DNA from 4 places in the Kocuria sp. PD6 genome. Region 3 is predicted to be linked to each of the others. Evidence: riboswitches for the same ligand, from Rfam matches in the RefSeq annotation. Region 3 holds a riboswitch; each other region holds the start of a gene.

Region 1 (7,633 bases), on a different contig from region 3:
CGAGTTCGGGCAGTTCCGTGAGCGGATTGGCCACGGATTCGAGGAAGAACACGCGCGTGCCGGGGCGCAGGGCATCCTCCCACTGCTGCGGTTCGCGGGGATCCGCGAACGTGACCTCCAGGCCCGTGTCCGCGAGGGTGTCCGTGAGCAGGTCCACCGTCCCGCCGTAGATCCGCGAGGAGACGACGACGTGCGCGTCCTTCGCGGGCCCGGTCAGCGTGAGCAAAGCGAGGCTCACCGCGGCTTGTCCCGACGACGTCGCGACCGCGCATTCCCCTCCCTCCAGCCGCGCGACCTCGGCCTCGAGCGCCGCGACGTTCGGATTACCCGTGCGGGCGTACGTGAAACCGCTCGCGCGCTGGGCGAAGACCTCGCGGGCGTCGGCCAGGGTCTCGAACGCGTACGCGGCACTGTGGTGGATGGGCCGGACGATGGGTGTGCCCAGCGGTGCGGGGGTGGCTGCGGTCATGGTCTTCTTCCTTCCTCGGCGCACCCGGTGGCCGCGCGGCGGCGGCCACCGGGTGGACGTTCCCTTACGGGTGAATCAGCGCTGCGCCGGAGTATCCGCGGCAGGGGTCGACGACGCGGCGACAGTGACGCTCCCGGACACGGTCGTCGCGTCGTTCGGGTCCACGTTCGCCGGTGCACCTGCGGGCGCGCCGGCCGTCCGAGCGGCGTCGTCGGCGGAGAGTTCCGCGCGCACGGTGACCGCCGCGGCGACCAGCCGGTCCAGTGCGGCCTCGGTCTCGGGCCAGCCGCGGGTCTTCAACCCGCAGTCGGGGTTAACCCACACGCGCTCGGCGCCGATCTCGTGCGCCGCGTGGCGGATGCGCCCCGCGACCTCCTCGAACGTGGGGACCCGGGGCGAGTGGATGTCCCACACGCCGGGACCCACGTCCCGAGGGAAGTCGGATGCCGCGAGCCCGGTCACGATGCCCGAACCGGAGCGGGACGCCTCGAGCGTGGTGACGTCCGCGTCCAGGGCGTCGATCGCGTCCAGGACGGTCTCGAACTCCGAATAGCACAGGTGGGTGTGGATCTGGGTGTCCGTGGCCGCCCCGCCCGTGGCCAGGCGGAACGCCCCCACGGACCATTCGAGGTACGCCGGGCGCTCGGCCGCCCGCAGGGGCAGCAGCTCGCGCAGCGCGGGCTCGTCCACCTGGATCACGGGCGTTCCCGCGCGCTCGAGATCCGCGATCTCGTCCCGCAGGGCGAGTGCGACCTGGTCGGCGACCTCGGCGGCCGGAGCGTCGTCGCGCACGAAGGACCACGCGAGGATCGTGACCGGCCCGGTCAACATGCCCTTGACGGGGCGCTCGGTCAGGGACGCGGCGTACGAGGTCCAGTCCACCGTGATGGGCGCGGGGCGCGAGACGTCCCCGAACAGGATCGACGGGCGCGTGCAGCGCGATCCGTAGGACTGCACCCAGCCGTGCTGCGTGGTCACGAAACCGTCCAGGCCCTCCGCGAAGTACTGCACCATGTCGTTGCGCTCGGGTTCGCCGTGCACCAGGACGTCGAGCCCCAGTTCCTCCTGGACGCGCACCGTGTGGGCGATCTCCGCGCGGATCGCGTCCGTGTACTCGGCCTCCGTGATCCGCCCCGCGCGGTGGTCCGCCCGGGTCTTGCGGATCTGCGGCGTCTGCGGGAAGGATCCGATGGTCGTGGTGGGCAGCACGGGCAAGCGCAGACGGTCGCGCTGGGCAGCGCGGCGCTGTTCGGCGTCCGCGCGCTGGCGGTCCGCGTCCTGCACCGCGGCGGTGCGCTCGCGGATCTCGGCCTTGTGAGTTGCCGGGTGCTCGGCGCGGGCCGCGCGGATCGTGGCGTCCTCGTCCAGGGTGTCCCGGATGGCATCCCAGCCGTGCTCGACGCCGCGCGCGAGCCCGACCACCTCGGTCACCTTCTGGTCAGCGAACGCGACCCAGCTGGTGACGTCCGGATCCAGCGCGGTCTCGCGGGCGACGTCGTGCGGGACGTGCAGCAGCGGCGTCGCGGTGCCCACGGCCACCGGCCCGCGGGCCGCGGCGCGCAGCCGGTCCAGGGTCTCGACGGCGCGCGCGAGGTCGGTGCGCCACACGGTGCGCCCGCCCACGACGCCGCCCACGACGGGGCGTTCGCCCCATGCCTCGAGTGCCTCCTTGCCGGGGACGTCCCCGCGGTCGAGGTCGATGGCCAGGGCATCGACGTTCGTGTGGGCCAGGGCGAGCTGGGCGTCCTCGCCGGCATCGCCGTAGCCCACCGTCACGAGGATCGCGGGGCGCTGTTGCTCGTTCGAGAGTTGGGTGTAGGCGCTCTCGAGGGCGGCCACGAGTTCGGTGCGTTCCACACTCCACCCGTCCGCGGCGAGGGCCGGCTCGTCGAGTTGCACCCATTCGACGCCGGCCTCGGCCAGGGCTCGCAGGATCGCGGCGTATTCGGCCACGACGTCGTCGAGGCGCTGCAGGGGGTGACTCGCGACGGCATCGGTGGTCTCGGAGCGTGAGAGCAAGAGCAGGCTCACGGGGCCCACGAGGACCGGGCGGGTGGTGATCCCGGTGGTCCCGAGGGTGGTCCGGTAGCGGGACACGAGGCTCTCGGGGTTCGCACGCAACGGGGTGTCCGGGCCGATCTCGGGTACGTAGTAGTGGTAGTTGGTGTCGAACCACTTGGTCATCTCGAGCGGCTCCAACCGATCGGTGCCGCGGGACAACGCCGTGATCAGCTCGATCCCGCGGGGCGTGTCCGGGGCGGCGGGCTCGTAGCCGTCCGCGATGAACCGCGCGGGAACCGCGCCCAGCGCCAGGGACGTGTCCAGGACGTGGTCCACCGCGAACCCCTCGGACGGCACAGCGTGATCCGCAGTGAGGCCGAGTTCGGACAATCGCGTGGCGGTGCGCTCACGCAACCGGGCGAGGGTGTCCAGCACCGTGGTGGCGGGGTGCTGTTGCGGGTCCTTCCAATAGGACTCGAGTGCGCGCTTGAGCTCGCGGTCGGGGCCGATGCGGGGGTAGCCCAGGATCGTGGCGGCGGGGAACGGGACGGGCTGGGTGCTCATGGGAACTCCTCGGAGCTGGTGTGGGGTATGGCGGTTAGGGGGTGTGATGAGCCGCGGCAACGGGTGTGCTCCGGCGCGGCGGGGTAAGGGGAACGTCAGCGTGGGTGGTGCCGCTACGAACGGTTTTCGGCCTGCCCGGATGCGGCGGTCGAAGCCAACACGATCGGTTCACGGGTCGGTCGGGGCTGGTGCGGCGGTCAGGCCGCGGGGCTGCGGCCTCGGTATTCGCGTGCGGCATCCCGGACCCGCAGATGCTCCAGGATGGTCAGCGCCGCCTCGGGGCGGTTGAACGTGTACAGGTGGAAACCGGCGCAGCCCAGATCCATGAGGTCGTCGATCAGGGACAGGGTGGCCGCGACCCCTCGGTGGCGCAGTTCCTCAGGAGTGTCGGCGCGCAGGAACCGGGTGAGGCGTTCCGGGACCCGGACCCCGGTGATCTCGGTCATGCGCTGCAACCGTTGCGGGTTGCTCAGCGGCATGAGCCCGGCGACCACGGGGATGTGGATGCCCTCCGAGCGCGCGCGTTCCAGGAACGTGGCGTAGTCCTCGGGTTCGTAGAGCACCTGCGTGATCGCGTAGTCCGCGCCGGCCTCCTGCTTGTCCCACAGGGACGCGAGATCCGCCTCGAAGTCGCGGCCTCGCGCGGGGGACGGGTAGCACGCCACCGACACGGACAGCGGTCGCTGACCCGGGCGGAACCCGGTGCCGAAGCGACGTCGTTCGACGTCCCGGATCAGCTCCACCAGTTGGGAGGCCCGGCCCAGGCCACCCGCGGGGGTCCGCCATTCCCCGGTACCCAGGGGCGGGTCGCCGCGCAGCGCGAGGAGGTCGCGAACGCCGTCGTCCAGCAACTGGTCCACGGCGCGCTCGAGACCCGCGCGGTCCGTGCCACCGCACGTGAAGTGCGCCATGACCGGGGTCTTGGTCGTGCGGCGCAGGTGGCGCAGCGCCTCGCGGGAGACGCCGTGATGGCCGGCGTGACCGTGGGTGACGGAGAAGAAATCCGGCCCGGCCTGGGCCATGGCGTCGATGTTGCGCCACACAGTGTCCGGGTCTCCGGTGGGCCGCGGCGGGAACACTTCGAACGAGACGAGCGTGGAGCGGCGCGGGCGCCGGACCAGCCAGGACGTCCCCGTGGGCGGGCCAGTCACGGGCGCGGGTTCTGACGCTGCGAGGGGTGCGGGCATATAAAAAATCCTCCGGCCTTAGGACGCCGGAGGACGAGCTCCGAGCGCCGTACTTGCCGACCACGCGGTTGCGCGGCGGCCGGATCCTCATCTGGGGCACCCCACTACAGCTGGAGGGTTGCCGCCCGGCTAGCCAGAGCTTCGCACCGGGACTCATGATCCTTTGTTACGAGTAAGCGTAGCACAGCCCCGTGACGAGGCCCACGAACGATGACGGAACCGCCGGCCTCCCGCCGCGCTCGTCTTCCCAAGCGGGCGGAATGGACCGCACGGGGGCACCTGGGCCCTGCCGTGGTCATCCTGCCCCACGACGTGCAGGACATGAAGATGCCCGAGTTGGGAGCCGAGAACTGGGTCTTGCGCTCGATAGCCGTCGCGCCGTCGACCGCGGAAGCCTCGGAGCAGGACAGTGTGACGCCGTCGCCCTCCGTCACCGCCACGCCCACCGCGAGCGAGGCGGCGGTGACGGCCGGGGCACTCACCCAGACGTTCACGACCCCGGGCGGGACCACGAGTTTCCGATACCCGACGAACTGGACCGTGGCTCCGTCCGCGACCTCCACCCCCGAGTACCGTACGAGGGACGTCCGGGTTGCCCGCCACGAGAAGGTCCTGATGCTGTCGCTGCGGCCCGACGCCGGCATCGCGAGCCCCGCGATCCCCACGCACGAGACCACGCTGGGGACTTTCCCCGGGGCGCGCGACGCACATGGCACTCCGTTGCGGATCGCCGCCGGCCCGTTGTCGGGGCAGGCCCCGGGTGTGAACATGGCGGTCATCTACGGCATCACGCCCGCCGCGGACGACGCCGTCCCCCTTGCGCAGCGCGACCGCCAACCCCGGTCGTCACGACCCCCGGGACCTGCCGGGAGCGACGTCGTCCACGCAGGAACCCTGAGTTCGGGCCGCCGTGCATCCGGCGGCTCGCCGGTGCACCCGCGTGACGAAAGCGCGGCGAAAAGCAGGGACGCCCACCCGGTCAACCGACCGGGTGGGCGCGCCTTGGCGTGTCATCAGCGACTCAGCACGGGTGCCAGACCTTGCCTCCCGGTTCGTAGCACCGGGGGCCGGTGTAACCGGGATAGCCGCCATCACTCTCGGAAGCCGGGGGCACGTGGGGTGCCGCCGGCAGCTGCGGGGCAGCAGGTACCCGGGGCGCGGCCGGTAGCTGAGGTGCCGCGGGCTGCGCGGGGGCGGGGTTGTAGTTGTAGCTCGGTTGCGGAGCGGGATTGGGTTGGGGTGCCGGATCGCCCACGGCGACCTCGTCCTCCACGACCGCGGGAGGCGCCTCGAGCGTCGGCGTGGGAGTGGGCGTGGAGGACGGGGTGGGACTCGGCGTCGCGCTCGGGCTCGCGGTGCTCGAAGTTGTGGTGCCGGGGGATGCGGATTCCCCCGGCGGCGCGCAGTCCTGCTTCGGGTCGAAGAAACCGACCTGCATGGCCTGGGCCACGTTGTACGCGCTGTCCATCTCTCGCCGGTACGTGCTGTTGGCGCCCACGGTCATGGGCGTTGCCAGGCCCGCCTTGACGAGTGCCTGGTTGACGTTCAACCCGTCGTCGTCGCGGGTCACTCGGGCGAGGGTGCGCCCGTAGCGGTCCGTGCGTTCCACGTCGTAGTCCAGGTGGATCGTGGTTCCCTTGGGCAGGAGGTCCTCAAGCTTGGCCGTGGCCTCGTCCGCGAGGCACTCGCCGGGCTGACCGTCCTGCGCGACCTCCGGGGTATTGATGTTCAGCAGCCGCACCCGCGTGGACTTCCCCGCGATCGTGGCGTCCAGGGTGTCCCCGTCCACCACGCGTTCCACCGTGGCCACCGAGTCGTCCGGGGTGGGCGCGGACTCTGCGGCGCCGCCGCACGCGGTCAGGGCGAACAAGCTCGCCAGGACGACGGTGCTCGCACGGGCCCTCGGACCGGCGGCCCACCGGCGGCGGGCAGGATGGTGAATGGTCTCGGCAGGCATCGCGGTCCCGGGTCTCGGAGGAAGCACCCGGCATCATGTCGGTGCATTTGCAACGACGTTATTGTGCCAGAGGGTGTTCACCCTGCAGGGATCGGCGATCCGTGTCGCGGCACGTGATGCCTAGTGGAGTAAAAGCACCTGGGGGTGTCTCAAGACTGCTTTAGCTCAGTAAAAGCAGAGGGGGGTGAGGCGGAGCTAGGTGTCGGGCGGGGGGTGCGCTCGGGGTAGCGGGTGGGCGCGGGGTGGTGCGCTGTGCGGCATGGTGTAGACAAGACGCATGGCCACCATCGATGAGCTTCCCGGTGAGATCGTCGCGGACCTGCGTGTGAGCGATGCCCGTCCCCTGAGCGGCGGGGACACCGCCCACGCCTACTGGCTCGAGACCCCGGACGGGCCCCTGTTCGCCAAGACCATGCCGGGTGCCCCGGCGGGCGTGTTGGCGTTGGAGGCGGCGGGACTCGAGGCGCTGCGCGCCGTCGCCCCCGCCGAGGTGCGGGTGCCCAGGGTGCATCACGTGGGCGATGAGGCCCTGGTGCTTGAGTGGATCGACGAGGGTCCCGGACGGCAGGACCGTGCCACGGAACGCAGCATGGGGGCCGGTCTCGCGGCCATCCACCGCGCGCGAGCCCCGCACGTCGGGTGGCTCTCGGCGGAGCTGCCGGAAAGCATCGGCTCGTTCCCGGTGGATCTCACGCCCACGGACGACTGGGCCGACTTCCTGTTGCACCGCCGCATCGAGCCGTTACTGCGCGCGGCGATCGACGCGGGACACCTGGACCCCGCGGCGTCGGACCTGCTGGCGCGCGTGGCGCCGCGAGCGGACGAACTCGCGGGCCCTCCCGAGCCCCCGAGCCTGCTGCACGGTGACCTGTGGGCAGGCAACCGCGTGGTCGATCGCAACGGGACGAACTGGCTCATCGATCCGTCCTCGTTCTACGGACACCGCGAGTACGACCTGGCCATGATGCAGCTCTTCGGCGGTTTCGGGCGGGAATGCTTCGCGGCGTACGACGACGTCTACCCCCTCGCGGACGGCTGGCACGAGCGGGTGCCGTGGTACCAGTTGCCGCCGCTGCTGGTGCATGCGATCAGGTTCGACGGTGGTTACGGCGGGGCGGTCCTGCGGGCCCTGCGCAGTCTGATGTGACACTACGGGGCGCGTCCATCACCCGCTGAGGACAGGGCGTTCTCGGCCGATGACCGCGACAAGGCAGGTGCGGACAACGTTTTCCACCCGCGTGACATGGGTGGACACGTCCCCCGCACGTGCAGCATGATGTTTACTAGATTGTCTAGTTATCCACAACGCGAGGAACGCGATGGAGAGCAGTGCAACGTGGTACGGGCCGGTGAGCCCGCAGTCGCGTGCGCTGCGCCGGGTGGTCGTGCTCAACGCGGAGATCGCGTACGAGATCCGCCGCATCTTGGGGCTCAAGGGAACCGATTACGCGGCCA
Region 2 (7,633 bases), on a different contig from region 3:
AGAACGGTCTGGCCATCGCGGGTGACTACCTCTCCGCGGCGTCGTTCCTGGGCATCGTGGGCGCGATCGCCCTGCAGGGCTACGACGGGTTCCTGTACTCGATCGGCTTCTTCGTCGCGTGGCTCGTGGCCCTGCTACTGATCGCCGAGCCGCTGCGCAACACCGGCAAGTTCACCATGGCGGACGTGCTCTCGTTCCGATTGCGGCAGAGGCCCGTGCGGGTCGCGGCGTCCATCTCCACCCTGGCCGTGACGTTCTTCTACCTCCTGGCGCAAATGGCCGGGGCGGGGGCCCTGGTGTCCCTGCTGCTGGGGATCGGCTCCCGGGCCGGGCAGTCCCTGGTGATCGTGATCGTGGGCGTCATCATGATCGTCTACGTGCTCGTGGGCGGCATGAAGGGCACCACATGGGTGCAAATCATCAAGGCGTGCCTGCTCGTATCCGGCGTCGCCGTGATGACCGTGTGGATCCTGGTCTTGTTCGGGTTCAATTTCTCGACCATGCTCGGCGCGGCCGTGGAGACGAACAACAACCCCGCGATGCTTGATCCCGGACTGAAGTACGGCGTGAGCGAGATCTCCAAGCTGGACTTCATCTCGCTGGGTCTGGCCCTCGTCCTGGGCGCCGCCGGCCTGCCGCACGTGCTCATGCGCTTCTATACGGTGCCCACCGCCAAGGAGGCCCGCAAGTCCGTGGTTTGGGCGATCACTCTGATCGGCTTGTTCTACCTCTTCACCCTGGTGCTCGGGTTCGGTGCGGCCGCGCTGATCGGTGCGGACCGGATCAAGGGCGCGCCTGGTGGTGTGAACTCGGCGGCTCCGTTGCTCGCGTACGAACTCGGCGGGTCCATCCTCATGGGTCTGATTGCGGCGGTCGCGTTCGCCACGATCCTCGCCGTGGTCGCCGGTCTGGCCATTACGGCCTCCGCGTCCTTCGCACACGACATCTACACGTCCGTGATCAAGAAGGGCACCTCGGACCCGCGTCAGGAACTGCGGGTGGCCAAGACCACCGTGGTGGTCATCGGCCTGATCTCGGTCGCCGGCGGCATTGGCGCGCAGGGTCAAAACGTGGCGTTCCTCGTGGCCCTCGCCTTCGCGGTGGCGGCCTCCGCCAATCTGCCCACCATCCTCTACTCACTCTACTGGAAGCGCTTCACCACGCGCGGCGCGGTATTGTCCATGTACGGCGGGCTGATCATCTCCGTGGTGCTCATTATCTTCTCCCCGGTGATGTCCGGATCGGAGACCTCCATGATCCCCGGCGCGGACTTCGCGTTCTACCCGCTGTCCAACCCCGGCATCATCTCGATCCCGGCGTCCTTCCTGCTCGGTTTCCTGGGCTCGCTCAGCGAGCGCCGGCCGGAGGACCCGCGCAAGCAGTCCGAGATGGAAGTGCGTTCCCTCACGGGAGTGGGAGCGGAGAAGGCCGTCTCGCACTGACCTGGTTCACCGCCCCTTGACACGGCCGCCGTGTCCGGTTTCATCCGGACGCGGCGGCCCGTGTAGCGTTGGTGTCTGGTACTACACTGTGAACCAGTTCGCTGACCACATGCGGTTGCGGAACACCGCAAACGCGCACAACGAGAACCAGAGGTGGAGAAATGGGCATCATTAGCTGGATCATCCTCGGTCTGATCGCCGGCGCGCTCGCCAAGCTGATCCTTCCGGGCAAGCAGGGTGGCGGGATCATCGTCACCATCATCCTCGGCATCGTGGGGGCCTTCCTGGGCGGCTGGCTGGGTAGCTTCATCCCCGGCCTGAGCGACGGGATCAACAGCTTCAGCATCGGCACGATCATCACGTCCGTGATCGGCGCGATCATCGTGCTGCTCATCTACGGCGCCGTCGTCGGCCGCCGTCGCTGAATCATCTGCGGGTCCTGAACGGGCCTTCCACACAAGGGCGTCACCTCCGGGTGGCGCCCTTGTCGTATCTCCCGTGTCGTGCGTCCGGAGTCGTGTGCTCGGTGTCGTGCGTGCGGGGTGCGGCGCTCACGCGATACTGGGGTCATGACTTCCTCCACCGGCATGACCCCCGATCTCGACTCCGCCACCCGGCAGGCCCCCCGGCGCCTCGTGATCCTGGGGTCCACGGGATCCATCGGGACGCAGGCGCTCGACGTCGTGTCCGAGGCCGCGGGGCTGCGCCGGCCCGTCTGGGATGCCACCCACGAGCCCTTCGAGGTCGTGGCGCTCGCCGCGGGCGCGGGTCACCTCGAGCTGCTCGCTCAGCAGGCCGTGACGTTCGGTGTCCGTGCGGTGGGCACGAGCGGTACGGCGGACGACGCCGCCCGGTTGCGTGAGCTGATCGCGGACCGGTCACGCGCGGCGTCATCGGCGGCACCCGAGGTCCTGTATGGGCCGGACGCTGCAACCCGGATCGCGCAGTGGGAGGATTCGGACCTCGTGCTGAACGGGATCACCGGGAGCATCGGGCTCGCACCCACCCTGGCGGCGCTGGGAGCGGGTCGGCGGGTGGCGCTCGCGAACAAGGAGTCCCTGATCGCGGGCGGTCCGCTCGTGTTGCGCGCCGCGGTGGACACGGGCCTCCAGGACGCGCTGATCCCCGTGGACTCCGAACACTCGGCGATCGCCCAGGCCCTGCGCTCCGGGACGGCCTCCGAGGTGCGCCGGCTCGTGCTCACGGCGTCCGGCGGACCGTTCCGCGGCATGACGCGCGAGCAGCTCACGCGGGTGACACCCGAACAGGCCCTGCAGCACCCCACGTGGGACATGGGGGTCATGGTCACCACGAACTCCGCGACCATGGTCAACAAGGCACTGGAGGTGCTCGAGGCGAGCCTACTGTTCGACGTCCCCCTGGACCGGATCGACGTCACCGTGCATCCGCAATCGGTCGTGCACTCCATGGTGGAGTTCGTGGACGGATCCACCCTGGCGCAGGCGTCCCCGCCGGACATGCGCCTGCCCATCGCGCTCGGAATCGGCTGGCCCCACCGCGTGACCGGCGCCGCCGCGGGGTGCGACTGGACCCGGGCCGCACAGTGGACGTTCGAACCGCTCGATTCGCAGGCGTTCCCCGCCGTGGAGCTCATGAAGCACGCGGGTTCGCGCGGCGGGACGTGGCCCGCGGTGTTCAACGCCGCCAACGAGCAGGCCGTGCACGCGTTCCACCGCGGGGCGCTCGGCTTCACGCAGATCGTGGACATGGTCGAGCGTGTGCTGGAGGATCACGACGGCGTCACGCGGCCCACCCTCGAGGACGTCCTGGGGGCGGAGGAGTGGGCCCGGGCCCGCGCGGACGAACGTATCGCCGGGATGGCATAGGGCCCTTCCTGCGGTCGTCGGCCCATGGCAGGGCCGTGCTAGAATTCCGGGTGGATGACGAGATCCGGCGCGTAGCTCTGGCTGGCCGGACGGCAACCCTCTCCCGTAGCGGGGTGCCCCAGATGACCATCCGGTCGCGGTTGCAACAGATCACGGCAAGTGCGGTTCCCCGGAAATCAGCACGTGCCCGTCCCGTGAGCCCTCATCCAGGGGGGACTGTTCGCCCCGCGAGTCCCCGTCACAGAACCCTGGAAAGGCATGATCATGCGAACCAAGCGTTTGATTCCCGTCGTGTTGGCCACCACCCTGGGCCTCACCCTCACCGCGTGCGGCGGCGGCTCCGACAACTCGGACCCGGCCGCGGACGGCAAGATCACCGTCGGGATCGTGGGCTCGACCCCCGTGCAAGACGCGTTGAAGCAGGTCGCCGCGGACAACGACATCACGGTCGAGTACGTGGACTTCAGTGACTACAGCCAGCCGAACCCCGCTCTGAAGAGCGGTGACATCGACATGAACTGGTTCCAGCACATCGCGTACCTCGCCGATTACAACAACAACTCCGGGGACACCATCACTCCCGTGGGCTCCACGTCCATCTTCCCGCTGGGGCTGTACTCCAAGAGCGTGAAATCCGTGGGCGACTTCAAGCAGGGTGACGAGATCGCCGTGCCGAACGACTCGATCAACCTGTCCCGCGCCTTGAACCTCTTGCACCAGCAGGGTCTCGTGGAGTTCACCAAGGACACGATCGCCCCCACCGAGCAGGACATCGACACCGCCAAGTCCAAGGTCACGGTCCGCCCGGTCTCCGCCGAGCAGACCGTGCTGTCCATGGACTCCGTGGCCGCCTCCGTGGTCAACAACGACTTCCTGGACCGCGCGAACATCGATCCCAAGTCCGCGCTGGCTCAGGACGATCCCACCGCGGACAGTGCCAAGGTGTACGACAACCTCTTCGCCGCGACCGAGGCGAACGCGGACAACGAGACCCTGAAGAAGGTCGCGAGCTTCTACTACGACGACAAGGTCCAGGACGCGGAGAAGACCGAGACCAAGGGCACCGCAGTGCCCACCAAGGTGGATCAGCAGGAGCTCAAGGACTTGCTGGCCCGCTACTCGCAGGACCTCAAGGAGCAGACCAAGTGAGCCCGTCCGCCACGGCGGACACCCTGGTCAGTTTCCGGGACGTGAGCAAGGTCTTCGTCACGGGGTCCAAACGCCGCCCGCACACCGTGACCGCGGTGGACTCCGTGGACCTGGACATCCGCCGCGGTGAGATCTTCGCGGTGATCGGCTACTCGGGGGCGGGCAAGTCCACCCTCGTGCGGCTGATCAACGGCCTGGAACCGATCTCGTCCGGGACGCTCGAGGTCGCCGGTAGCCGTGTGGACGGGCGCAGCGAGTCCCAGCTGGCGCCCATCCGCCGCAAGATCGGGATGATCTTCCAGCAGTTCAACCTGTTCACGTCACGCACCGTGGCGGGCAACATCGAGTACCCGCTCAAGCGTGCCGGGTGGAAGCCCGAGGAACGCAAGGCGCGGGTCGCGGAACTGTTGGAGTTCGTGGGCTTGACCGAGCGCGCCGGGAACTACCCCGAGCAGCTCTCGGGTGGTCAGAAGCAGCGCGTGGGGATCGCCCGCGCGCTCGCGAGCAATCCCGAACTGCTGCTCGCGGACGAGTCCACCTCGGCGTTGGACCCGGAGACCACCCAGGAGGTACTGGGTCTGCTCAAGCGCGTCAACCGTGAGCTGGGGATCACCATCGTGTTGATCACCCACGAGATGGACGTGGTGCGGGCCACCGCGGACCGCGTGGCCGTGATGGACAGCGGTCGTGTGGTGGAGACCGGGACCACCGCGGAGGTCTTCGCCCACCCGCGGGCGCAGACCACGCGCAAGTTCGTCTCCTCGGTCACGCGCACCGTGCCGCGCGCGGACGAGATCGAGAAGCTGCGCCGGGAACACCCCGGGCGGCTCGTGCTGGTGGACGTCACCGACCAGAACCAGATCGGGGACGTGCTCTCGGACGCCGCCCGTGACGGTGTCAGCTTCAACATCGCCTTCGGGGGGATCTCCATCCTGCAGTCACAGTCCTTCGGAACGCTCACGCTGTCCCTGACCGGTTCGGACGAGTCCGTGGACCGCGCCGTCGAGAGTCTGCGCGCCGTCACCACGGTGCGGGAGGTGAGTGAGTGATGGAGTGGTCTGCTCTGGGCCCGCAGTTGCTGGACGCAACCGGGCAGACGCTGTATATGGTCTCCGTGACCCTCGTGCTGGCCGGGCTCATCGGCCTGGCCGTGGGCATGGGGCTCTACGTGACCCGGCGGGGCAGCATCCTGGAGAACGGTCCACTGTTCACCGCGCTGAACCTCCTGGTGAACTTCGTGCGTCCCATCCCGTTCATCATCCTGCTGGCCGCCCTGGGTCAGGTCACGGAATCGGTCGTGGGCACGCGCCTGGGCCCCAACGCCGCGATCTTCACCATGACCATCGGCGCTACGTTCGCGGTGGCCCGCATCGTGGAGCAGAACCTCATGACGGTGGATCCCGGGGTGATCGAGGCCGCGCGGTCCATGGGGGTCTCGCGCTGGAAGATCATCACCACGGTGATCCTGCCGGAGGCGCTCGGCCCGCTCGTGCTGGGGTACACGTTCCTGGTCATCGGCATCACGGACATGTCCGCGATGGCCGGTGCGATCGGTGCCGGCGGTCTGGGTGACTTCGCGTTGCGCCTGGGCTACCAACGCTTCAACGACCAGGTCACGTGGGCCGCAGTGATCGTGATCATCATCCTGGTCCAGCTCGTGCAGTTCTTCGGCAACTGGCTCGCGCGCAGGATCATGCGCCGCTGACGCTCACGCGCCCCATACCATGGCGACGCCGCCCCCGGAACATTCCGGGGGCGGCGTCGTGTTCGGCGCATCACGTGCGGCTGTAGCACGTGGGAGGAGTGGGGCACAATGGACAGTGCAACATCGCGGGGCGCGCGTCACGGGCCCCGGACGCCACTTCCTTGGGAGGCAATTCGTGACCTCGGTCAATCTCGGTATGCCCGCCGCGCCCCAGCCGGTGCTCTCGCCCCGGCGCAAGACCCGCCAGATCCAGGTGGGTTCGGTGGGTGTGGGGTCGGAGCACCCGATCAGCGTCCAGTCGATGACCACGACCCCCACCACGGACATCAACGCCACGCTGCAGCAGATCGCCGAGCTCAACGCCGCCGGTTGCGACATCGTGCGCGTGGCGTGCCCGTCCCAGGACGACGCCGACGCCCTGCCCATCATCGCCATGAAGTCCCCGATCCCGGTGATCGCGGACATCCACTTCCAGCCCAAGTACGTCTACGCCGCGATCGACGCCGGGTGCGCCGGTGTGCGCGTGAACCCGGGCAACATCCGCAAGTTCGACGACCAGATCGAGGGCATCTCCCGTGCGGCGGAGGCCGCGGGCGTGTCCATCCGGATCGGCGTGAACGCGGGCTCCCTGGACAAGCGCCTGCTGCAGAAGTACGGCAAGGCCACCCCGGAGGCGCTCGTGGAGTCCGCCGTGTGGGAAGCCTCGCTGTTCGAGGAGCACGACTTCCACGACTTCAAGATCTCCGTCAAGCACAACGACCCCGTGACCATGGTGCGCGCCTACCAGTTGCTCGCCGAGCGCGGGGACTGGCCGCTGCACCTGGGTGTCACGGAGGCCGGCCCGGCACTGCAGGGCACCGTCAAGTCCGCGACCGCCTTCGGCATCCTGCTCGGTCAGGGCATCGGGGACACCATCCGCGTGTCCCTGTCCGCGCCTCCGGTCGAAGAGGTCAAGGTGGGCAATCAGATCCTGCAGTCGCTTGGGCTGCGCCCGCGCAAGCTCGAGATCGTCTCGTGCCCCTCGTGCGGGCGCGCGCAGGTGGACGTCTACAAGCTCGCCGAGGAGGTCAACGAGGGCCTGGCCCACCTGACCGTGCCGCTGCGCGTGGCCGTGATGGGCTGCGTCGTCAACGGCCCGGGGGAAGCCCGCGAAGCGGACCTGGGCGTGGCCTCGGGCAACGGTAAGGGCCAGATCTTCGTGCGCGGTGAGGTCATCAAGACCGTTCCCGAGGACCAGATCGTGGAGACCCTGCTCGCCCAGGCCAATGAGATGGCCGAGAGCATGGAATTGGACGAGAACGGCCAGCCGGTCGAGGGTGCGCCGGTTGTGACCGCCGGGTGATCCTGCGCCGCGCCCCGCGGGTGCTCTCACCCGCCGCCGTGAACCAGTCGGCACTGGACCGCCTGCTGGCGCGGCACGCGGTGTCCGGGGTGTTCGTCGCGGCGCACGTGGCCCGGATCCGGGCCGCCCGCGGTCGGCGGCAGCCGCC
Region 3 (7,633 bases):
CGGTACGCACTCGTACTCAGACCCCGCTCACCCCACACCGAACCCGGCGTTGATCTCCGACGACGCCCGGGTGCAGTTCTGGGTCGAGCAGGCCGGGCGGCTGGACTGGGCGCAGCCGTGGCACACGGCTCACCGGTTCGAGAAGCCGCAGCGCACGGGTGAGGACCACGACGGCAACCCCACTTACACCGTGCCCGAGATCGCGTGGTTCGAAGGCGGGAAACTCAACGTCTCGTACAACTGCGTGGACCGCCATGTGGCAGCCGGGCGTGGTCAGCACGTGGCCCTGTACTTCGAGGGTGAACCCGGGGACCGCCTGGTCTATACCTACGCGGACCTGCAGCGTGAGGTGTCCAGGGCCGCCAACGCCCTGCTCGAACTGGGCGTGGAGAAGGGCGACCGCGTGGTCATCTACCTCCCGGTCATCCCGGAGACCGTGATCATCACGCTCGCGTGCGCGCGCATCGGGGCGATCCACTCGCTCGTGTTCGGCGGGTTCTCCGCAGAAGCCCTCAAGTTCCGGGTCGAGGACACCGGAGCCAAGGTCCTGGTGACCACGGACGGGCAGAACCGGCGCGGCGCCGTCGTCCCCGTGAAGACCAATGCGGACGAGGCCTGCAGCGGTGAGAACAGCATCGAGCACGTGATCGTGGTGCGCCGCACGTCCCGGCCCGGGCGCACCGATCTGCCGCGCGGCACCCGGGGCCTGCATTCCAAGGACGAGGAACTCGTGCCGTGGACCCCCGGGCGTGACGTGTGGTGGCACGAGCTCACCGCGGGCGTCTCGGAAGTCCACGAGCCCGAGGCGTTCGACGCGGAGACGCCCCTGTTCATCATCTACACGTCCGGCACCACGGGGAGGCCCAAGGGCCTGGTCCACACGATGGGCGGATACATGGTGCAGACGGCATACACCCACGCCCTGCTGTTCGACCTGCTCCCGGACGTGCCCGACGCGTCCGGGGTGCTGCGCCCGGAGGAGCTGTCCGCCGTGAACGACCCCGCCAAGGTGGACTCCACCGTGCACTGGTGCACCGCGGACCTCGCGTGGGTCACCGCGCACACCTACGAGATCTACGGCCCGCTGGTCAACGGCGTGTCCCAGGTGATCTACGAGGGCACGCCCAACACCCCGGATTACGGTCGCCACTTTGAGATCATCGAGCGCTACGGCGTGACCAACTACTACACGGCACCCACCCTGATCCGCTCGCTCATGGGCGCGTTCCCCAAGGGGCTGCCCCCGGTCTACAACCTCTCCTCGATCCGGTTGCTCGGCTCCGTGGGCGAGTCCATCAACCCGGAGGCGTGGCGCTGGTTGCGCGCCCAGGTAGGCCGCGACGAGGTGCCCTTCGTGGACACGTGGTGGCAGTCCGAGACGGGCTCGTGCGTCGCGTCCCCGCGCCCGCACGATCCGCAGTTCGCCCGTCCCGGCACGTTCGACGAGGCTGCAGCGCACACCTCTCCCAAGCCCGGTTGCGCTACGCGTGCGGTCCCCGGCGTATCTGTGCGGGTACTGGACGAGGCCGGTGAGGAAGTGGGCCCCAACCTGCAGGGTTACGCCGTGATCGACAAGATCGGCCCGTCCATGGCCCGCACGGTATGGGGCGATCCGCAGCGCTACCTGTCTTCCTACTGGGCGGCCTACGGCGAGCGCGGTTGGTTCCGGGCCGGCGACGGCGCACGCACCGATGACGAGGGCGACCTCTACATCCTGGGGCGGGTGGACGACGTGATCAACGTGAGCGGGCACCGGTTGTCGACGATCGAGATCGAATCCGCCCTGGTGACCCACCCCCACGTAGTGGAGGCCGGGGCCACCCCGATCCGCGACGCGGTAACGGGCCACGCTATTTTGGCGTGCGTGGTGCTCACAACGGATGCGCAATCGCTGTCCGCGGACGAGGTCCGCGAGGAGCTGCGCGCGCACGTGGCCCGGGAGATCGGCCCGATCGCCAAACCGCGCGAGGTCATCGTGGTTCCGGATCTGCCCAAGACCCGTTCGGGGAAGATCACGCGCCGCCTGCTGACCCAGCTCTACGAGGGCGAGCAGCTGGGCGACCGTTCCTCGCTGCAGAACGAGGAAGCGCTAAACGCGATCGCGGAGGTCTTGGCAGGGCGTGCTTAGCTTGACCACATGAGCTTGTTGCCCCGATCCCACGGCGGTCGCGGCTGGGTCTGGTTGGCGTGTGCGGCCGGGGTCGTGCATGCCGGATTCAGCCTCTACTGGGCTTTGGGCGGGCACTGGTTGCTGGACACCGTGGGGCAGTGGACGGTACGGCTGTCCTACGAGGCACCCCTGGCCGTCGGGCTGGGGCTGGGCATGGTTTCGCTTTTCAAGCTCATGGCAGCCGTCATCCCAGTGGCGGAAGCCTACGACAGGGTGCCCTGGCGGCGGTTCTGGCGGGCCATAAGTTGGGTGGGTGCCGTGGTCCTGGTGGTCTACGGCGGGACCAACACGGTGATCAGCAATGCCGTGCTCATCGGGCTCATCCGCCCGGCCACCGGATACGAGCGACTAGCCATGATCGGTCACGCATGGTTGTGGGATCCACTGTTCCTGGTCTGGGGTGCCGCGCTGCTGATCCATCTGTGGCGGTCCCGGCCGGCGCGGACGCGCCCGCACGGCACACGTGAGTCACTTATCGGGAGGTGAACATCCGCACGAAGGAGCCGACCGGGGAACCCACGCCACCAACTGCGGATGACCACCACCCAGGCTTCTTCCTGATCTGCGGGCATGACCGCGTGTGACCCCGCGAACTGTTATGCCCCGAAGGAACTTCTAAGATGGCTCAGTGATGAATTCCGCCGCGCAGCCCTCGACCGAGCGACCCGTCACCGGCACTACCCGCACGGCCACAGCCCCCGCGGACGCGTCCGTCACTGCCGGGATTGCTGCCGTGGCCGGCGATGCCTGGCAGCGCATGTTCGGGGACACCCACAGCTCCGACCTCAAGCTCGCCATGGCCGCCTCTGGCACCGTGTTGAGCGTGTTCACTGTGGGGCACATGGCCGGGAACATGCAGGTCTACCTAGGCCGGGACCACTACAACGAGTACGCCGAGTTCATTCGCACGGTGGGCGCGCCGGTGCTGCCCCGCAACTCCGTGCTGTGGGTCGTGCGTATCGGGTTGATCGGAAGTGCTGCGACCCATGTGTTGGCCGGAACCGAGCTCACGCTGCGGGCCATGAGCGCCGAGGGCCGCGCGGTGGCGGATGCGCTCCGGCCCATCACGTGGCGGGTGGGCGCCGCCGCGCAGAAGGTGCTGCGGGGTGGCTTCCCCCTCGCGCCTCCCCCGAGCGGGACGCAACGGTACCGGAAAGCGGCGTTCAACGGCGCCTTCCTGGCCAGCCGCTTAGATGGCCACGCGCCACGTCAGCGCCCCCGGGGCCGACGCCGCTCCGTCCCCCGGATCATCGCCCGCTCGATGCGCTCCACGGGCGCGGTGCTCGGACTGTTCACGGTGCACCACGTGCTGGACCTGACGGCGGGCGCCCGGCCTGCTGCTTCCGTAAGCCACACCCACGGTGACGCGTACGGCAACCTGGTGGCGAGCCTGTCCCGGCCGTCCGTGGCGGTGTTCTATACGGCCTCGATGGCCGCGCTCGCCGGACACATGATCCACGGCTTGCGGACCGCCGCGATGGACACCGGGGTGACCGGAACCGCGCGACGGGTACGACAGGTGGACACGATCGCTAAGGCCGTGGGCGGCGTCGTCGCCCTGGGGAACGTGAGCATTCCCGTGGCCGTACTGACCAAGGTGGTGCGCTGATGCTGTTGACCGTTCACGTGTGGCGCCAGGCGGGCGAGGACGAGCCCGGTGGCTTCGAGACCGTCCACCCCGTGCAGGCCCGCGAGGAGATGAGCGTGCTCGAATTGCTCGATGCCGTCAACGAGACGCTCGAGCGCCAGGGTACAGAGCCGGTGAGCTTCGACGACGGCTGTCGCGAGGGCATCTGCGGCAAGTGCGGCGTGACCGTGGACGGCGTGGCCCACGGGCCGGAGAAGAACCGGGCCTCGTGCACTCAGTCGCTCAGGGCCTACCGGGACGGGGACGAGATCTTCATCGAGCCCCTGCGCGCGGGAGCGTTCCCGGTCAAGAAGGACCTGTCCGTGGACAAGAAGGCCCTGCGGCGCGTGGCCAAGGAGGCCAAGTTCCCGGTCGCGATGAAGGCGTTGAACACCGCTGGGTGCATCAGCTGCGGCGCGTGCGTGGCCGCGTGCCCCAACGGCTCGGGCCAGCTCTACGTGGGCACGCTGCTCAAGGAACTGCCGCCGCTCGCCAAGACGCCCGAGGAACGCGACGAGCGCTCGAGCAAGGTGCTCGACGCCGCCGAGCACGAGTTCGGCCCGTGCTCCCTGCTGGGCGATTGCACGGAGGTCTGCCCGGCGGGGCTGCCACTCGAGAACCTCACCGCGGTGGCGCGGGAAAACCTGCGCCGGAAGGACCCCGAGAAGTACGGCTGAGTTCCGCCCCGAAGCCAGCGAGCTCACCAGCAGTCGGCGACCCCACGGGCGGGAAGTTCACCGCTTTCACCGCGGGCCCCACCGACCGGGGGCCGAACCGCGGACGGGCGGGTCAGCCCTTGCGCCACCGGGGAAAGGGCAGCCGCAACGGCCCGGCGGGACGCGCGGTGGTGCGGGCCGCCGAGCGTGAGTCCTCGACCACCGTGGCATCCGGGATCCTGCGGGCCAGGGAACGCTGGAACCTGTTCTGCAGCGTGACCTTCGCGGCGGGGCACCCGTGGCGCGCGCCCTCTGAATCAATCGCACCCGCTTTCGGGCGGCTGCGATCCGCACGGTTTGGTCCGTCACCCACGCGCGCGACACAATAGGCGCACCATCCCGAGCGGCCGAGAGACCTGGATCCATGACGCCGCAGCAACCCGCAGTGCTCGGCCAACTGCACGGTGCTACCGCCAGGACCGATGGAGTGCTGCGCGGCCCCGGGCAGCTGTCGGACGGGAGCCGTACCCGGCCGACGAGGAGGACATCCATGGCCGAGCACCAGTTCGGTTTCCGCACCCGCGCCCTGCACGCCGGCGGCACCCCGGACGCCGAGCACGGGGCCCGCTCCGTGCCCATCTACCAGACCAGCTCGTTCGTCTTCAAGGACGCCGACGACGCCGCCAACCTGTTCGCGCTGCAGAAGTACGGCAACATTTACTCGCGCATCGGCAACCCCACCGTGGCGGCCCTGGAAGAGCGCATCGCCTCCCTCGAGGGCGGGATCGGGGCGGTCGCCACGTCCTCCGGGATGGCCGCCGAGTTCATCACGTTCGCCGCGCTGTGTGGCCAGGGTGACCACGTGGTGGCCTCGTCCCAGCTCTACGGCGGAACGGTCACCCAGCTGGACGTGACCCTGCGTCGCTTCGGCGTGGAAACCACCTTCGTCCCCGGGACCGACCCGGCGGACTACAAGGCTGCGATCACCGAGCACACCAAGGCCGTGTACACAGAGCTCGTGGCCAATCCCTCCGGTGAGATCGCCGATCTGGAGGGGCTCGCCGCGGTGGCCCACGAGGCGGGTGTCCCGCTCATCGTGGACGCGACCCTCAACACCCCGTACCTGTGCCGCCCGTTCGAGCACGGCGCGGACATCGTGATCCACTCGATCACCAAGTTCCTGGGCGGGCACGGCAACACCCTGGGTGGCGTGGTGGTCGAATCCGGCCGCTTCGACTGGGGCAACGGGAAGTTCCCGGCCATGACCGAACCGGTTCCCTCGTACAACAACGTGACGTGGTGGGGGAACTTCGGTGAGTACGGGTTCCTGACCAAACTGCGTTCGGAGCAGCTGCGGGACATCGGGCCGTCCTTGACCCCGCAGGCCGCGTGGAACCTGCTGCAGGGTGTGGAGACCCTCCCCCAGCGCATGGACGCCCACGTGGCCAACGCGCAGGAGGTCGTGCAGTGGCTCGCCACGGATCCACGCATCTCCTACGTCAATTACGCGGGACTCGAGGGCCACCCCCACCACGAACGCGCGCAGAAGTACCTGCCCCACGGCATCGGATCCGTCTTCGCCTTCGGTGTGGCCGGCACGGACGAGTTGAGCGGCCGTGAGGTGGGCGCCCGATTCATCGGGAGCCTGCAACTGGCCTCACACCTGGCCAACATCGGGGACGCCCGCACCCTTGTGCTGCACCCCGCATCCACGACCCACCAGCAGTTGAGCTCCGAACAGCTCGCCGCGGGCGGGGTCAAGGAGGACCTGATCCGGATCTCCGTGGGTCTCGAGGACGCCGCGGACATCCTGTGGGACCTGGACCAGGCACTAAGCGCAGCCAGCGGTAGGAACCGGGACGGCGGCGTCATCGCCCCCTCCGCCGCGCTCACGGACGCGGCGCGCACCACCCTGGACCAGGACAACAGTGCGGCGGCCTGCACGCTGCCCGGAGCCGAAGGAGAACAGGTATGAGCACGCAACGCACCTGGGTGGGCCCCAGCGCCCCCGAACGGCTCGGCATCCTGCGGGGCACGCGCTCGATCGCGATCGTGGGAATGTCCGACAAGCCGTCCCGCGCGAGCTACTTCGTGGCCACGTACCTGCAGTCGTCGAGCCCGTACCGCGTGTACTTCGTGAACCCCGTGCTGGACGAGGTGCTGGGCCAGAAGGTCTACCCGTCGCTCGCGGAGCTGCCCGAGGTCCCGGACCTCGTGGACGTGTTCCGCAAGGACGCGGACCTGCCCGGCGTGGCACGGGAGGCCGTGGCCGTGGGCGCCAAGACCCTGTGGCTGCAGCTGGGCTCGTGGAACGAGGAAGCGGCGGCCATCGCAGAGGACGCCGGGCTGGACGTGGTGATGGACCAGTGCGTGAAGATCGAGCACGCGCGCTTCCACGGCGGTCTCCACCTGGCCGGGTTCAACACCGGAGTGATCTCCTCGAAGCGCCAGGTCCTGGCCTGAGATCGGGAGGTGTCGGCGACATCACGTCGCAGGCCGGACGCTGTCCCGTGGCGCGGAGGAGCCCACTCCCTATGCTTGACCGGTGGAGAAGGCCCAGGATGTGATCCGAGCCACATGAGAACCGTCCGACCCCCGAGGAGTTGCTCCCGTGTCCGCCAAGAAAACCCTGCAAGTCACCCTGGCCTTCGTGGGCCTGCTGGTGGGTGCCGGTTTCGCCACCGGTCAAGAAGTCATCCAGTACTTCATCTCGTTCGGTGTCTGGGGGCTGGCCGGCTCGGTGGTCTCGGGGATCCTGATGATCGCCGCGGGTGCCGTGATCATCCACATCGGCAGCTACTTCCTGGCGGACGAACACCGCCGGGTCTTCCGGTCCGTGTCCTCTCCCGTGGTGTCCCGGTTCCTGGACATCGCGGTGAGCCTGACCCTGCTGGCCATGGGCATCGTGATGCTCGCCGGTGCGGGTTCCACACTGGAACAACAGTTCGGGCTGCCCGCATGGATCGGTTCGGCCATCATGGTGGTGCTCGTGATGGTCACGGGGCTGCTCAACGTCAACAAGGTCACCAACATCATCTCGGCGGTCACCCCGGCGATCTTCGTGGCCGTGATCGTGGCTTTCGGCTACACCCTGACCAAGCTCCCCGTGGATCTCGGATCGCTGCACGAGCTCGCGGTGCAGGCGGACTCCCCCGTGAGCCCGTGGTGGCTGTCCGCGAT
Region 4 (7,633 bases), on a different contig from region 3:
GCTGCGCCAGTCCGGGGCGGCACCCGGACCGCGGGCGTCCGTGAACTGCGCAGCACCATCCATGGCCCCTACCGTACCGCCCGGTGCGGACACGGCCGGGCGCCGGTGGGCGAGGGCCCGGGCAGCGGCGTCGTCGTGGTGCAAACCGGGGGCGCGGTGGGATCGGGCAGTGAACCGCCGACGGGCGGGAACTTATAATCGACAGGGATTGTCGTGTTTCGAGCGCGCCGCACGGCGCAGACGGAGGATTTGTGGCTGACGCTGCCGGTTTCCACACGGGGGACCACGCAATGGCATCCGGACCCCGGGAAGTCGATTACCTGCGCTGGAACGACGCCGTGGCGCGGGCATTCTTCGGCCCCAGGAGGGCTGGGGAACTGGTCCACCTGGACCTGGACGAGAAGATGCTCGAACAGATCGGCTCGGAATTCGGCCTGGACGGCCCGGCCACGCTGCGTGCGCTCGCCGACTCCGTGACGCCGCTGCTCGTGACGGACGGCTCCCGCCGGTCCGTGTTCGACGCGTTCAACAAGCTCACCGAGGCGTGGTACCGGACGTCCCGGCGCCAGCTCGAGGACCTCACCAGGATCGGCCCGCCGCCCATCGTGGCGCTGTTGGCCCTGTTCGCCCTGGCCGGGCGGCACATGTCCGCGCTCGCGGCGCGCACGGGCAAGAAGTCCGTGTCCACGTTCTACCTGCCGCTCGCGGTGTTGCTGCAAGCGGGCCAGGACAACGTCAAGGCGCTCGAGACCTCGGTGCGCAAGGACTCCGAGACCTACTGGGACGCGCTGCGCTATTGGCTCGAGGCCTTCGACGGTCAACTCGGGTTGCCGTCCGCGTACGCCGTGAACCACCGTCCCGTGGGCCTCGCTCTGTCCCAGACCCTGTTCGGCCCGTCCGAGCTGCGGCAACTGCACCAGATGTTCGAGGACCTCGAACTGACCACGGCGCAGGGGATGAGCGCGGCGGAGCTCGGGATCTACATCGACTTCTGGCTCGACATCGCGGACACCGATGTGTCCAAGAGCCTGCGCAGCATCTGGACCAACCCCCTCACGCGCGATCCCGCGTTGCAGGTCGCGCTCGCCCAGTTGGACGCGTGGGAGTCCGCCCCGGACGACGCCGCCGCTGCCGCCGCCCGCGGCACGCGGCACCTGGGCTCGCGCAGCCCCGGGTTGTCTCTCACGGACGGCACGGACTACGTGGGCAACCCCATCTACGAACTCGGTTTCGTGGTGCCCAAGCGGCTGGTGCCCGGTCGTGAGGTGGATCTCGCGACCACGGTCGGCCCGCGCACCATGTTCCTGTCCTACATCGGGGACGCGTTCCTGGGGATCTCCGCGTACAACGCCCGCATGACGAGTGACACGCTGCTGTCCGGGCAGCTGCAGATCACCGCGGGGGAGCTCACCCTCACGCGTAATCCGCGGCCCGTGGTGGTCTTCGCCAAGGACGCGTACTCGGACACGTTCATCTCCGTGGACCACGTCCCCGCGGCGTGGCCGTGCCGGATCATGGTGCGCAATCAACCTGAATGGGTGGATCAGATCCGCGCGATCCTGGACGACTCGGCCTCTCCCGACTACCGCGTGGTGGGCCCGGGGGAGAACGGAGTCTGCGAGGGCTGGGTGCTGTTCGACGACGTCCAGGTGCTGCGTGCCGGTGACCCCGCGCTGACCGTCAACGACAACTTCTCGGCCCTGGTACCCCGCCTGGTCCCCGCAATCACCCTGTCCGGCGGGCTGCGGATCCCCGGGGACGTGGACCGGTTCTCGGCCCTGCGGCCCCCGCAGTTGACCGTCACGTCCGACAGCGACGACCCCCTGTCCGTGGAGTGCGAGTGGCGCAACCCGCACTCGTTCAAGCTCATGAGCACCAAGCTCACCGCACCCCGGGTACCACCGTTCCAGGTGAGCCTGGGCGGTACGGAACTGGCCCGCGAGGACGGCCACCTCAAGCCCAACGACTACACGCTGGTGCTGCGTTCCGGGCGCACCGTGAAGCAGCGCCTCGAGTTCCGCGTGCGGGACAGTTCCTACTACATCACTCAACGTTCCCTGGGCTACGACGGTGAGATGGTCCACGTCGCGGAGGAACCGTTGTGGCCCGTCACCGCGGTAACGCGGGACGAGATCCCGGATGAGTACGTCCAGGGCTCGTTCGACAACATGGACCCCCACGAGGCCGCCGTGGACGAGGTCCCCGTGCCCGAGGTCGCCGGGTGGGAGTCCGCCGAGGGGCAGATGTTCCCCGAGCGCAGCAACGAGCTGCCCGAGGCCCCGGACGTGTCCTGCATGGTCACGGGCAAGCACAAAGTGATCCTGCCCCCCATGGATCCCAAGGCCAAGGCGCCGTGGGTGTTCGGGCGCTGCAAGTTCTGCGGGCTCACCAAGCGCTACCCCGGCCGGCTCACCAAGCTCTCGGCGGTGGGTCAGACGGGTTCGGTCGAGGCACTGCAGTTCATCGGCCCGGACGAGGGCGAGTACCCGGGGTCCTGGGCGCCGTTCAAGGACATCCTCACGTTCTTGGGTGGCAGCAAGCGGTCGAGCCTGTCCATCGTGGCGCGCCAGCTCGAGGACTCCGAGCGCTTCGAGGAATGGTTCGTGGGTCACCTGCAGGCCCTCGGTTTCCTGGAGGTGATCCGGGACGAGAACTGGACGGTGCGCCGCTGGCAGGTGTGCTCCCCGGCCCTGACCCAGCTCGTGGACGGCTCCATCCTGCTCACGGGCGGGTGGAAGACCGACCAAGAGGACGCCGTGACGCAGGCGGTCGGGGCCCAGGGTGGTGAGGTCGTGGTGCTGTCCCCGGAGGACCACGCGACCACCATGCTCCAGGATGTGGACCTCGACGCGCTGAGCAAGCTGCTGCCCGAGGGGCTGTGCGACGTGGTCTACGACGCCGGGCCCGTCATGCTCGACACCCTGCCCCCGTTGTCCTCGGTCGTCGCCGGGCTGCCCCTGAAGGAGATGCAGTACAACGGGGTCGCGGAACGCTTCGTGCCCGCGGACGCCACGTGGGAGGCCACGGACGACCGCAACCAGGCGGGGCTGTACCGGATCAACCACCACCACAAGACGCGCTACGCCTACCGCACCGCGGAGGACGTGGTCTCGGGTCACGCCCGTCCCGTGTCCTCGGGGCTCGGCAAGCACCTCGCGGCGCGGGACACCGGCACGGCGTTGGTCAGCTACGATCCCGAGCTGCGGTTGCTCTCCGTGCCCATCGGTGCCGCCCTGCCGGGGCTCTACGCGCGCGCCACGGTGCTGTGCTCGGGGCTGCTGCCCACGCTCGTGGACGAGGACTTCTCCCTGAACTACGGGGACGTCTCCGAGGAGTTCGCGAGCGCCCTCGTGGCCAAGCTGCTGGGCTGACAGTGCCGCCCCGGGCGAACGGGGGGGGGGTGTACTCGTGGGGCCGCGCGGCTGCATTCGGCCGCTGCGCGGCCCTCCCCTAAAGTGAGGTGGCGTGCCATGACTAACGGCTGGTAGTAAGGCGCCTCAACCCCGGGTCGTCCGACGTCCGACCCGCATCCCCGACGTGACCACACACGATTCCTCGTCCATCCGTCACCCACGCCCGGGCTCGTCGCCCGTCGCGGATCCGCCAGCCCTGTCCGGGCCCCTCGCTCTGCGCCACCCCGGTTGCCCGTCAACTGGCGGGTCTTCGTGGCCGCGGCAACCCTGCTTGTCTCGCTGTCCGCCTGGGCCACGGAGGCACCCGAGCACGCCGACGCCGTGATCGGCGGCGTGGTCGCGTGGGTCGCCTCCCGGCTGGGGTGGTTCTACATCCTCACGGCCGCTCTCGTGATCGTGTTCGTGATCCTGGTCGCGGACAGCAGGCACGGCACGATCAAGATGGGCCCGGACCACGCGAAACCCCAGTTCAACCTGTTCACGGGGTGGGCCATGTACGCCCTGATGGGCATGGCATTCGGCTACTTCGCCTACCGCTTCGGCATGCCGCTGAGCATCCGCTCCGCTCTCTACCCCTGATCGGGTGCCGGATCCACGGTGCCGCCGGCGACGCCGTGGACACCGCGGCGCTGCTGGGGACCCTCTTGGGCGTGGACAAGGGCACCCGGCGGCTTTCCGAGCTGAGCATCATCCTGGCGATCGGGCTCATGCTGTACGTGCTCATCACCGGGCGCACGGCGTTCCTGCTGGATGCGATCGTCAAGGGCGTGAGCGGATTGCGCGTGGCAGACGCCTCGGTGATGTCCGAGCTCGTGACGGTGAACCCGAAGATCACGGTCTTCATGATCGGTGAACGCGCCGCCGAGCTGATCGCCCAGGACCGGGACGCGACCGCCCGGTGAGCACGGCCGTCAAGAACCGAGCAGGCTGAGAACATGGGTGTGGCCCGGGTCCGTCCGGACCCGGGCCACACCCGATCGTGGAGTTCGCGGTCGCGGGGACCGTGCTCGCGAGGACTACGCGGGCAAGGGCTCCAGCTTGTAGAAGGACACCCCGCCGGTCACCCGGGACGCCCCGGGGACCAGGAGTCTGCTGTACTTGGCGCACCACTGGCCGCGCCCCCGTGTGTGCTGTGCGGCGAGTGCGACCTCACGGGCGTCGTCCGCGAAGTACTCGTGCTCGTGACCGTCCGATCCCGTGATGGACACCACGTGCCGGGCGGGGTCCGCCTGAACGGTGACGTCCACCCATTGTTCGCGGGTGTCGGGGTGGGATTTCTGGGTTGTCGTGTTCATGATGTCGGGCCTCTGAATTTTCCGGTCGCTTGCCGGAACCACACGTGTGGCCCCGGCCGCTTCGTCATCCAATCCACCCCTGAACCGAGGGTTGGCGTACGCCGAGTTGGAGCTCTGGGCGCGCGGTGACGTCCTTGTCGTTGCGCGGGCGCATCTCGTGAAGCTGCTTCGAGCCTATCCGTGGATTCCGGGGACCAGCCAGGCGCGGACCGAGAATGTCATCAAAACTTAATCAAGCTTCTGTTGAGTAACATCTGGCACCCGGCGGCGGTTCTCATGGGGTGCGCAGGCCGCTGCGGCGCGTGCCGCGCATCCGGGAGGTGACCGTGCGAGCGCGCTCGTAGTGGCCCAGCAACTGCTCGCACACGGCACCCCACGTGCGCTCCTGCACGCACTGGTGGGCGGTGCGCGCGAAGGCGAGGCGTTTGGCGTCGTCGCCCGCGAGGTCCCGAACGCGCTCGCGCAACCCGGCCAGGTCACCCGGGGCGTAGAGCCACCCGTTACGCGAGGAGTCCACGAGGTCCAGGGGGCCGCCGCGGCCCACGGCCACCACTGGAACCCCGGAGGCCATGGCTTCCTGGATGGTCTGGCAGAACGTCTCGTGCTCACCGGGGTGCACGAACACGTCCAGCGACGCCATGGCCGTGGCGAGTTCGGTGCCCGTGAGGAAGCCCTCGAAGTGCGCGTTGGGCAATACCGAGCGCAGCGACTCCTTCCCGGGGCCGGAACCGATGATCACGAGCCGGGTGTCCGGCAGAGCGTCGATCGCGGCGAGGTCCGCGACCTGCTTCTCGGGGGCCAACCGCCCCACGTATCCCACGAGTCGCTTGCCGCCGCCCACGCGCTCGCGCCACGCGTGATCGCGCAGCGCGGGACGGAACCGGCTCGTGTCCACTCCGCGGCGCCACATGTGCACCCGCTGGACGCCGTGCTCGTGGAGCTGGCTGATCGACGCCGTCGAGGGAGCGAGCGTGAGGGTCGAGCTGTTGTGCATCGCACGCACGTGGGACCACATGGCGGTCTCCAGCACGGACGCCCCGTAGCGTGCGGCGTAACCGGGCACGTCCGTCTGGTACACGGCCACGCACGGCAGACCCAAACCCTTGGCGGCCTGGATGGCCTGCCACCCGAGCACGAACGGGGACGCCACGTGCACCACGTCCGGCGCGAAACGGGCCAGGATGCGCTGCATGCGACTCACGGTGCAGCTCGCCACGCGGACCTCGGGATAGCCCGCGAGCGGCAGGGACGGGATGCGTTCAATCCGCACGCCGTCCACGTGGTCCACAGAGCCCAGGAACAGGGTCTTCTCATAGGAGGGGGCGATCACCATGGCCTCGTGCCCGTGATCCCGCAGGTGTTCCAGGACGCGGATCACCGAATGCGTGACACCGTTGACGTGGGGGAGGAACTGTTCGGCCACCAATGCGATTCTCACGGTTCCCACTGTGGGCCCCGCGCCTCACGGGGGAGTCACCCGGGGGTGGCCCGCAGATGAAGTCCGCGCTAACTTCGCTGCCCGTGGTGCGCGGGTGAACGTGAAAAGATGTCCGGTGATGAAACTTCCCTCACTGCCCGGCGTGGTCTCGGGCGTACGCGACCGCTTCACGTCGCACGGTTCGTCCCCCGCGCGCGCCGCCGACGTGCCCCGCCCCGAACCGGACGACTCCCCGGGACTGCCCATGCCGCTCGCGCTGCAGGGCGTGATCGAGCTGCTCGCGGTGGCCGTGGTGGGCCTGTTGCTGGGCACCGTGCTCCTGGGCGCGGTATGGGCTGCGGGGGGCTTCGCGACCCTGGGCGCGGGCGGGAGCCTGCAGCTCGCCGGACAGGTCTGGTTGCTCGCGCACTGCGTGCCCCTCACGATCCAAGCCATCCAGGGCCTGTCGCTGGACGGTGGCGGGACGGTCACGCTCGTGCCTCTAGGGCTCACGCTGATCCCGTTCGGCCTCGCGGTGATCGCGGGCCGCCGGATCGCCCGGGCGTGCTGGCGCGGTCAGTTCCTGATCCCGTTCTTCGCCGGGATGCTCGCGTACGCGCTCTTCGGGGCCCTCGTGGGCTGGTTCAGCCGCACCGAACAAGTCTCGGTGGACCTCGTGGCGGCCGCCCTGTTGCCCCTGGTCCCGGCCGGGTTGGGCACCCTCGTGGGCGGGTGGAGCGCTTCGCGCTCGCTCGCCGCGGTGCTCGGGGCCGACGTCGCGTCCTGGTTGCAGCGCACGAGCCAGCACTCACGCTGGGCCGGTTCCTACGTGTGGGCTGTGATCCGCGCCGGTTTCCTCGCCGCGGTCACCGCTGTGGCGGCCGGTGCCCTGTTGTTCGTGGTGGCGCTCGCGTGGAACTGGGACCGCGTGATCACGGTCTACCAGGACCTCGGTACCGGCGCTGCGGGGGACACCGCCCTGACGGCACTGCAGTTCGGGTACCTGCCCAACATGGTCGTGTGGGCGCTCACGTGGGCCACCGGTGCCGGCTTCTCGCTGGGCACCGGGACCCTGGTGTCGCCGTTCCAGAACACGCTGGGACCGCTGCCGCAGTTCCCGGCGTTCGCCGCGCTGCCCACCGGTGACCCGTGGCTGTACGCCCCTGCGGTCCTGGGGTTGCCCGTGCTCGCGGGTCTGCTCGCGGGGTGGTGGTTCTGCCGCGAGGGTGAGAATCACCTGGACGACTGGATGGCCATCCGCCTGCCCCTGCGCTGGATCACGTTCGTGCTCTCCACCGTGCTCACGGCGGTGTTCATGGCCGTGGTGGGGGCGGGCCTCGTGACCGCGCTCGCGTGGCTCTCCAGCGGTTCGCTGGGCATCGGCAGGCTCACGGACATCGGCCCGCACGCGTGGCACGTGTTCCTGTGGCTCGGTGCCGAACTCGCGGTGGGCGCCACCGTGGGGTGCCTGGCCGGGCCCTGGCTCGAACGCGAGGGCTACCGTTCCC

The links. A riboswitch is a leader RNA that binds a small molecule or an ion and turns the genes downstream of it on or off. The one in region 3 is predicted to bind S-adenosylmethionine.
Region 1: another riboswitch for S-adenosylmethionine. It lies ahead of Q9R22_RS11425 (methylenetetrahydrofolate reductase); the one in region 3 lies ahead of Q9R22_RS05810 (O-acetylhomoserine aminocarboxypropyltransferase/cysteine synthase family protein).
Region 2: another riboswitch for S-adenosylmethionine. It lies ahead of Q9R22_RS00300 (MetQ/NlpA family ABC transporter substrate-binding protein); the one in region 3 lies ahead of Q9R22_RS05810 (O-acetylhomoserine aminocarboxypropyltransferase/cysteine synthase family protein).
Region 4: another riboswitch for S-adenosylmethionine. It lies ahead of Q9R22_RS01275 (hypothetical protein); the one in region 3 lies ahead of Q9R22_RS05810 (O-acetylhomoserine aminocarboxypropyltransferase/cysteine synthase family protein).

The regions. Positions count from the first base shown of each region.
Region 1 covers NZ_JAUZUS010000012.1:71,787-79,419, reverse strand. Annotated here, with positions in the region: gene Q9R22_RS11435 (aminotransferase class I/II-fold pyridoxal phosphate-dependent enzyme) at 1-469, opposite strand, end outside; gene metE (5-methyltetrahydropteroyltriglutamate--homocysteine S-methyltransferase) at 545-3,034, opposite strand; gene Q9R22_RS11425 (methylenetetrahydrofolate reductase) at 3,232-4,221, opposite strand; SAM riboswitch class IV at 4,266-4,382, opposite strand; gene Q9R22_RS11420 (thermonuclease family protein) at 5,243-6,091, opposite strand; gene Q9R22_RS11415 (fructosamine kinase family protein) at 6,456-7,325, shown strand; gene Q9R22_RS11410 (MarR family winged helix-turn-helix transcriptional regulator) at 7,498-7,633, shown strand, end outside.
Region 2 covers NZ_JAUZUS010000001.1:56,239-63,871, reverse strand. Annotated here, with positions in the region: gene Q9R22_RS00315 (cation acetate symporter) at 1-1,442, shown strand, start outside; gene Q9R22_RS00310 (GlsB/YeaQ/YmgE family stress response membrane protein) at 1,604-1,867, shown strand; gene dxr (1-deoxy-D-xylulose-5-phosphate reductoisomerase) at 2,030-3,289, shown strand; SAM riboswitch class IV at 3,343-3,457, shown strand; gene Q9R22_RS00300 (MetQ/NlpA family ABC transporter substrate-binding protein) at 3,554-4,438, shown strand; gene Q9R22_RS00295 (methionine ABC transporter ATP-binding protein) at 4,435-5,487, shown strand; gene Q9R22_RS00290 (methionine ABC transporter permease) at 5,487-6,143, shown strand; gene ispG (flavodoxin-dependent (E)-4-hydroxy-3-methylbut-2-enyl-diphosphate synthase) at 6,319-7,485, shown strand; gene Q9R22_RS00280 (DUF4081 domain-containing GNAT family N-acetyltransferase) at 7,482-7,633, shown strand, end outside.
Region 3 covers NZ_JAUZUS010000005.1:31,248-38,880, reverse strand. Annotated here, with positions in the region: gene Q9R22_RS05835 (AMP-binding protein) at 1-2,128, shown strand, start outside; gene Q9R22_RS05830 (DUF3995 domain-containing protein) at 2,138-2,656, shown strand; gene Q9R22_RS05825 (succinate dehydrogenase cytochrome b subunit) at 2,802-3,779, shown strand; gene Q9R22_RS05820 (succinate dehydrogenase/fumarate reductase iron-sulfur subunit) at 3,779-4,474, shown strand; gene Q9R22_RS05815 (hypothetical protein) at 4,587-4,826, opposite strand; SAM riboswitch class I at 4,845-4,942, shown strand; gene Q9R22_RS05810 (O-acetylhomoserine aminocarboxypropyltransferase/cysteine synthase family protein) at 5,004-6,428, shown strand; gene Q9R22_RS05805 (CoA-binding protein) at 6,425-6,916, shown strand; gene Q9R22_RS05800 (hypothetical protein) at 7,065-7,633, shown strand, end outside.
Region 4 covers NZ_JAUZUS010000001.1:267,489-275,121, reverse strand. Annotated here, with positions in the region: gene Q9R22_RS01300 (DEAD/DEAH box helicase) at 1-63, opposite strand, end outside; gene Q9R22_RS01295 (hypothetical protein) at 291-3,371, shown strand; gene Q9R22_RS01290 (BCCT family transporter) at 3,642-3,992, shown strand; partial or broken gene Q9R22_RS01285 (hypothetical protein) at 3,899-4,126, shown strand; partial or broken gene Q9R22_RS01280 (GMC oxidoreductase) at 4,172-4,315, shown strand; gene Q9R22_RS01275 (hypothetical protein) at 4,430-4,708, opposite strand; SAM riboswitch class IV at 4,729-4,871, opposite strand; gene Q9R22_RS01270 (glycosyltransferase family 1 protein) at 4,983-6,146, opposite strand; gene Q9R22_RS01265 (DUF6350 family protein) at 6,265-7,633, shown strand, end outside.